2 regions of the Lachnoclostridium phytofermentans ISDg genome follow, and region 2 is predicted to be linked to the other one. Evidence: predicted binding sites of a transcription regulator. Region 2 holds the regulator's gene; the other holds the start of a gene.
What was found. The regulator Rex, encoded in region 2, represses fermentation and respiration genes when NADH is low (regulators of the CRP and FNR family bind a similar motif). The targets are predictions, from matches to a motif close to ATTGTTAANTANTTAACAAT.

Region 1 (3,572 bases), 1.0 Mb from region 2:
GATTGTTACGCTCATCTTAACTCCAATTCCTGCGACTTGGCGCATTTTCGATTGTATTATATTCTAAAAAATATCATAAGGTTTCCCATCGTTTAGTATCGTATCCCGTAGTTTGGTTAGGGTAACTTTTGTTTCTGCTGTGGTTTCACCAAGTAAACCTGCAATTTCCTGTGCAACCTTCATCTGTTTATCAATAACACGTTGTGCCATCTCAATGGTTTCCACCTTCACTTTGTAAGCCTTACGGTCGAGTTCTTCTTGGTGTGAGATATCCTGAAAGATACCCAGTACACAGTTTTGTTCTTTAGAATATACAATGGTCTGCAAAGTTGCAAGATTTCGGTCTTCGTAGATGACTCTCTTTCCGATGATGTCTTTTTGTGTCTCTAGTACTGCCTGAAAATTACTATGGTCAATAAATTCATAGAGATACATTTCCTTAGCTACAGAGCGGGGAGTTCTAAAATATTTTTCAGCCGCCGCAGAAAACTCCATAATTTTCATCTCTGCATCTACGATAATAATAATATTTGGAGTCGTATCAAGAACGAAGTTGGCCATGGATTGTGCACGTTCGTGCATATAGGGGATGCACATATTAAGCTCTGCTTTCCCTTGGTAAACAGCATTTGCTTTATCACGGCAGGTAGCATAACCACAAGCACCGCAGTTTAACATATCCTCAGGTTTTGTTTTACCGATTTTCGCTAGTATCTGCATCACCTCTTTTTCCGTTGGGACCGGGTCCTTTGGGGATCGGCCAAGAAAGAACTTATCAAAATGAATTGGAGATTTCGTAAAAAAATCTTCCTCGGTAATTGGCGCCTTAGGAATGGATTCTTCCATGTCAAGTTTCACTTTAAACCGTGAGATTCGGGTTCGATCTATTGCAGGGCCTTTGATACAACCACCATTGCAGATATTTGCTTCGATGAAACAACCAGTTATTTCACCACGGTTCATGCTTTCTAGTAAGTCGATGCAGTTATTTATACCATGCACGTAAAATTTTCGATAATGATCGGACGTATTTTTGGATGCTACGACAGAGGAGAGAACACCGCTACTGATTGGATAGAGGCGATTTACAAGTGGATTTGGATTATCTGGAGGGGTATCTGGCTGTTTAAAGATATCAATACCTTCCTCTAGTAACCATTCTTCCAATTCTTTAAAGTTAATAACGGCATCAATAATACCAACTGTTCTTGGGTCACTTTCTGCTTCTCTTTTTTTTGAGATACAAGGACCAAGGAAAACAACTTTTACATTAGGACCATATTGTTCTCGTATAATTTTACCGTGAGCTATCATAGGAGATACAACCGGTGCTAAATATTTCGTTAGGGAGGGGTAGTAAATTTCTACGAGATCATTCAGACTAGGGCAGCAGGTAGTGATGATATTTTCCATCTCTCCTGCTGCAATTAAATTATCATATTCCCTCGTAACATAAGCCGCACCTTCTGCAGTTTCTCTGACTGCTGTGAAACCTAACTTTAATAAAGCACTAATTACCTGTCCGGGAGTGTTATAATGTAGCACACCCAGATAGGCAGGTGCAAGAGAAACTACAGTTTGGTACCCCTCTCTTAGATATCCTTTTACGCGTTCTAGATCACTGATTAGGGTTTTTGCATTCTGTGGACAAACTTCAAGACAGTGTCCACATAATATGCATTTATCATTCATAATATAAGCTTGTGCATCCTTAACAGTGATCGCTTTCACATCGCAGTTACGCACACACTTATAACAGTTTTTGCACTTTGCTTCTTTAAATCCAATCACATTCATTATGTAAGTCTCCTTAAAATCTCTCCGTGAAAGAAACTATCCGTATCCTTTGGAGTCAGGGAAAATGGTTCACCGTCTAGTTTTATGCAAACACCTTTTACACATTGCCCCATACAAAAAGCACCATTTAGTTCGACTTTACTTTTAAGTTTGTTCTCCGTAATTAAGGTTTCCAGTCTCGTTATTATTTCTCTGGAGCCTTTTAGATGACAGGAGCTCCCTACACATATTGTAACTACCATACCGTACCTCCTTATAGCGTGTGCTAAAAATTTAACAAAGATAAGGTTATTATAGCACTTCTTATTAAGGGATACAAGATTTCTTAAAGAAGCTTAGCATGGATTTTTATTCCATGCTAAGTGATTGAATTGCAATGCATCCAGGTCCACCCTGCGTAGTAAAAGCTGGGCTTAATTTATATATTATTACGTCAGAATGAGGGAAAGCTTCCTTTAATAATTCACTCGCTGTTATAGCAAGCGACTCCGCAAGAGAGTGAGAAACATAAAGCTTATGATGTTCTCCTATGTTATCGTCTTCTAGACTTCGAATAATTTCATGAATAGCTTTTTTAAAATTACGCTTTATTGAAAAATTACAAAGTTGCTTGCAATCCTTTGTTAAAGTCATAACAGGGACAAGATGAATTGTTTTGCCAACGAAAGCTGCAAGGTGACTTAATCTACCACCTCTCCGTAGATAATCGAAGTCTTGTGGTATTAGGAAAGAACGGGAACTTGCTATCATCTTTTCTAATTTAGATACGATTTCTGATATCGTGTGATTTTGATCAGCTAGATGTTTTGCATGCTCAACAAGCGTTCTGTGTGGGCCACACAGTGTCTTTGAATTTAGAACAGTGATTCGTTCGCTGTCCTTGGCCATGTCTTTCGCTAGTATAGCGGATTGATAAGTACCTGATAATCCATCTGCCATTGTGATGTTTAGAATCTCATCTTCTGGAAATCGATTATATAGGTCTACGACTCTGCCTATTGCAGGCTGTGAGGATAGAGGGATATGGCCTTGATGTATTAAGTCAACAAATTCCTCCGTTTGTATGTCATTAAACTCTTCGTAGGTAGTATCATTAATAGTTACTGCTAAAGGAGAAACATAGATTCCTTTTTCTTCTGCCTCACTTACGGAGTATAGAGTAGATGTGTCTGAAATTATTCTAATCATGAGTTCCTTTCTATGCGTTGGATTCATCCATACCTCATTCATTTTTTCATGACAAGGAAAAGTTCGCGAAATATACTTTTTATTTTATAAGTCTTGCTCATTATAGCGGAAAGTGTCGAAATATGAAAGAAGATAATTTTAATATTTATAAAGATTTAATATCGGTGCGAGATTAGTAATTTTATAAAAGAATATATAGGGATGGAAACCAGTATATTTTCCTTATAAATGGGTGGAGAAATCATCCTGTTTTACCTGTTTTGAAGAAAAATTGTTTAAATCCATTGAAAAATATACAAAATAAAGAAGTATTTTGTTACCCAACTATTGAAATTGTGAGGGTTCTCATACTATAATAGAGCTATCTTTGATAAAGAACATTTCAACCACTGAATCAATGGGAAAGTCTTAAGCTTAAGTCATACAGGCAAGTAAGACACGCTTTCTTAAAAATCAAGAAATTGATTATTGAAAAAAATTAAAACAAGAGAGGTTTATTTTGTAGCATCACTTGTTAAGAATAAAGAAAACGGTAATTGCAGGTAGCACAAGAGTCAAACCTTACATTTGTATAACAGGGATGTTGT
Region 2 (3,572 bases):
GTTTTACCTCAAAATTTAGTTGGTCAAACAGTGTTAGAGAACCATAGGATTTACGCAAATCAGTCACTGTTAGTACATCATTACCACTTATGATATTTGGTTCAAGGGCTATATGCATCTTATCATTTACAGTAACTGGTTTATCAAGGCGATCTATTTTATCCAACATCTTCTCACGACTTTCCGCACGTTTTATGGATTTTTCGCGGTTGAAGGAACGAAGTTTTGCTATGACCTCTTCTTGATGTTTAATTTCACGCTGCTGATTTAAGTAATGACGAATCATGGTTTCACGAAGTTGTTCTTTTTTCATTGCATAGTCAGAATAATTTCCTTCGAACATTGTCGCCTTTGTGTTATCTAATTCCACAACCTTGGAAACTACTTTATTAAGGAAGTAACGGTCATGGGCGATTACAACAACAGCTCCAGAATAATTCACTAAGAAAGTTTCTAACCAAGCGATAGATTCCATATCAAGGTGGTTGGTAGGCTCATCTAAGAAGATGATATCTGGTGTACTTAAGAGAAGCTTACCAAGAGCTACACGTGTTTTTTGTCCACCAGAAAGGGTTGATACTTTTTTGTTAAAATCTTCCTCCGTAAAGCCAAGACCTTTTAGTACACCAATTACTTCACTTTGGTAGGCATATCCATTCTTTAACTCAAAATCATGTGTTAGTCTTGAGTAGGAAGAAAGCATTCGTTCTAATTCTGCGCCAGTAGCTGATTTCATATCTATTTCAAGACGGCGAATTGTTTCTTCCATTTTAATTATATCTGATTTTATTGCTAAAACTTCTTCATAAATGGTACTATCTGTGGATAAGTCCTGATGTTGAGCAAGATATCCTACAGTTGCACCTTTAGCAAAGATAATCTCTCCTTCATCGGCAGTTAATTCACCCATGATGATTTTTATTAAGGTAGACTTTCCTGCACCATTAATTCCTACGATAGCTACTTTCTCACGCTCATTTACATGGAAAGCGACTTTATCGAGTATTGGAGTCGTTCCAAAGCTTTTACTAATATTCTTACATGCTAGTATCATGATGTTTCCTCACACTTCTGAAAGGAAGCTGTATAAGAGCTTCACAATAATATAACTTATCAGAAGTTTGCTTTATAAACTTCTGATAAAAGGTGCGCACTTTGCACCGTCAATCCGATTATTGGAACATGTTTTTGTTCCGATAATATAACTTATCAGAAGTTTGCTTTTTAAACTTCTGATAAAAGGTGCGCACTTTGCACCGCCAATCCGATTAATGAAAAAGTACGATTTCCGAACTTTTCCTTGTGAATAAAAAAGCAAAATGAAGTTTATAAGTATTTCATTTTGCATGATAAGAAGACAATATTTCTTCACACTTTCTTAACACCTGCAAATTCTATGAATAGAAGTGTATCGCAGGTGCATATTAACTGTAGAATATTCTAACATACGTAGTATCCTACGTCAAATCATTGACAGGTTATTCACAATTTACTATAATATTTATAATAAGAACACATCCTATCTGTGTATAGTCTGTTGTAATACCAGGGTTACAATCTTATAGATTTGGGGTATAAGAATAGGACAACCTGGAAGGAAAGATGGAGGGTTAGCATGTACGATAAAACAATTTCATCAGCAGTTATCAAGCGTCTTCCAAGATACTATCGTTATCTTGGAGAATTATTAGAGAATGATGTTGTGCGTATCTCTTCGAAAGAGTTAAGCGAAAAGATGAATGTTACAGCATCACAGATTCGTCAGGATCTAAATAACTTTGGCGGTTTTGGTCAACAAGGATATGGTTATAATGTAGAATATCTTTATACCGAGATTGGTAAAATACTTGGTCTGGATAAGAAATATAATGTTATTATTATTGGAGCAGGTAATTTAGGACAAGCGCTTGCAAATTATACAGATTTTGAGAGAAGAGGATTTTATATCTGTGGGATATTTGATGTTAATCCTAGATTGATAGGAATATCCATCCGTGGAATTGAAATCCGTTTAATTGATGAACTAGAAGAATTTATGAAAACAAATACTGTGAATATAGCAGCACTAACGATACCAAAAGCAAAAGCACCGCAGGTGGCGGCAGATTTAGTTAGCCTTGGTATTCATGCAATATGGAATTTTGCACCAACAGATCTAAATTTACCAAAAGATGTTATGGTTGAAAATGTTCACTTGGCAGAAAGCCTTATGAGACTGTCGTATAATTTAAAAGCGGCAGAAGAATCGGGGGAGAGTATTTGAGATTAGGAAAACGTTTTGGCGACAAGTCGGAACCAAAGACGAAATCTTTAAGCGATTTGGATGATTTAGATGAAGACTTCGATCTTGAGTTTGAGAATGTGAAAGTATCAAGTTATGTGGAACCTTCAAGGATGGAACCAAGAAAAATAAATCGGAGTAAAGTATTCTCTGAAATGAGTCTTCGTCAAATCTTTCGAAATCGAAAGATTCCAATAGTAACACTTGATGAACGCTTTATCAACTTATTCCCTGAGGAAAAGATGTCTGGAGTACAACGAAGGTTAAGGGATGAACTTGTCGAATTGATGAAGGATCAGAGCAGAGTCTTAGATGACATCAAAGGATTGAAACGATATAAGTCTCAACTGATGCAGGAAATAATGGATAACATGGAAGTTGATCATACACCGATTGGTAGGCTAAAAGAAAGAAAATTAGCTAAAAATCAAAAACTTATTGAAGATATCAATCAAAAGTTATTGATTGCAGAGGACAGTCTCGAAAAACTACCAGGTGAAATAGCTGCAAAAAATGAAGAATTGATGGTTGAGAGTTTACAGAGTTGCTATGGTAACATATTTGAAAAGAATTTAAGAAAAAAATCCTTAGAAGATGAAATCAGGGAAACTGAGGTAAAGCTGCGAAATTTAAAAAAGCAAAAACTTGAAATCGAGAAAGATTATCGTGGAACTTATACATATCTCTATGACATGCTAGGGACTGAGATGATGCGTAAGATTGACGAAGAACAAGATTTACTATAATGAATTAGAGTGGAGTTTCTTACCATGATTTTTGGAATTGGCACGGATATGATAGAAATTAACCGTGTAGTGAAAGCTTGCGAACGGAAAACATTTCTTACGAAGATTTATACGGAGCAGGAACAGAAGCTGCTTCTTTCGGATATACGAAAGGCAGCTTCGAATTTTGCTGTAAAAGAAGCAGTTGTAAAAATGTTTGGAACAGGTTTTCGTGCGATTGCACCAAATGAGATTGAAGTACTACGCGATAATCTTGGGAAACCTTATGTAAATTTATATGGAAATGCAGAAATTTTAGCGAAGGAACATAATGTCGAGAGGATTCATGTCTCTATAACAAATACGAAGGAATTAGTTAGTGCCTATGTAATAGGTGAGATTATCCGGGAGTAGGAGGCGGTTAGTTATGCGGTATGCACTAGATGCGGTGCAAATGAAAAACTTAGATAAGAAAACAATCGAGCAGATTGGAATTCCAGCAATGGTTCTCATGGAGCGTGCAGCACTTTATGTGGCGGAACAAGTCAGAGAACATGCAAAACCGA

Region 1: a site for Rex is predicted at 2,059-2,078, ahead of CPHY_RS00555 ((2Fe-2S) ferredoxin domain-containing protein). Genes of this name have one in related genera too.

What each region holds. Positions count from the first base shown of each region.
Region 1 covers NC_010001.1:122,692-126,263, forward strand. Annotated here, with positions in the region: gene CPHY_RS00545 (SpoIIE family protein phosphatase) at 1-15, opposite strand, end outside; gene CPHY_RS00550 ([Fe-Fe] hydrogenase large subunit C-terminal domain-containing protein) at 64-1,797, opposite strand; gene CPHY_RS00555 ((2Fe-2S) ferredoxin domain-containing protein) at 1,797-2,039, opposite strand; gene CPHY_RS00560 (DegV family protein) at 2,146-3,012, opposite strand.
Region 2 covers NC_010001.1:1,151,656-1,155,227, forward strand. Annotated here, with positions in the region: gene abc-f (ribosomal protection-like ABC-F family protein) at 1-1,054, opposite strand, end outside; gene CPHY_RS04805 (redox-sensing transcriptional repressor Rex) at 1,616-2,263, shown strand; gene CPHY_RS04810 (hypothetical protein) at 2,260-3,027, shown strand; gene acpS (holo-ACP synthase) at 3,052-3,420, shown strand; gene CPHY_RS04820 (bifunctional ADP-dependent NAD(P)H-hydrate dehydratase/NAD(P)H-hydrate epimerase) at 3,434-3,572, shown strand, end outside.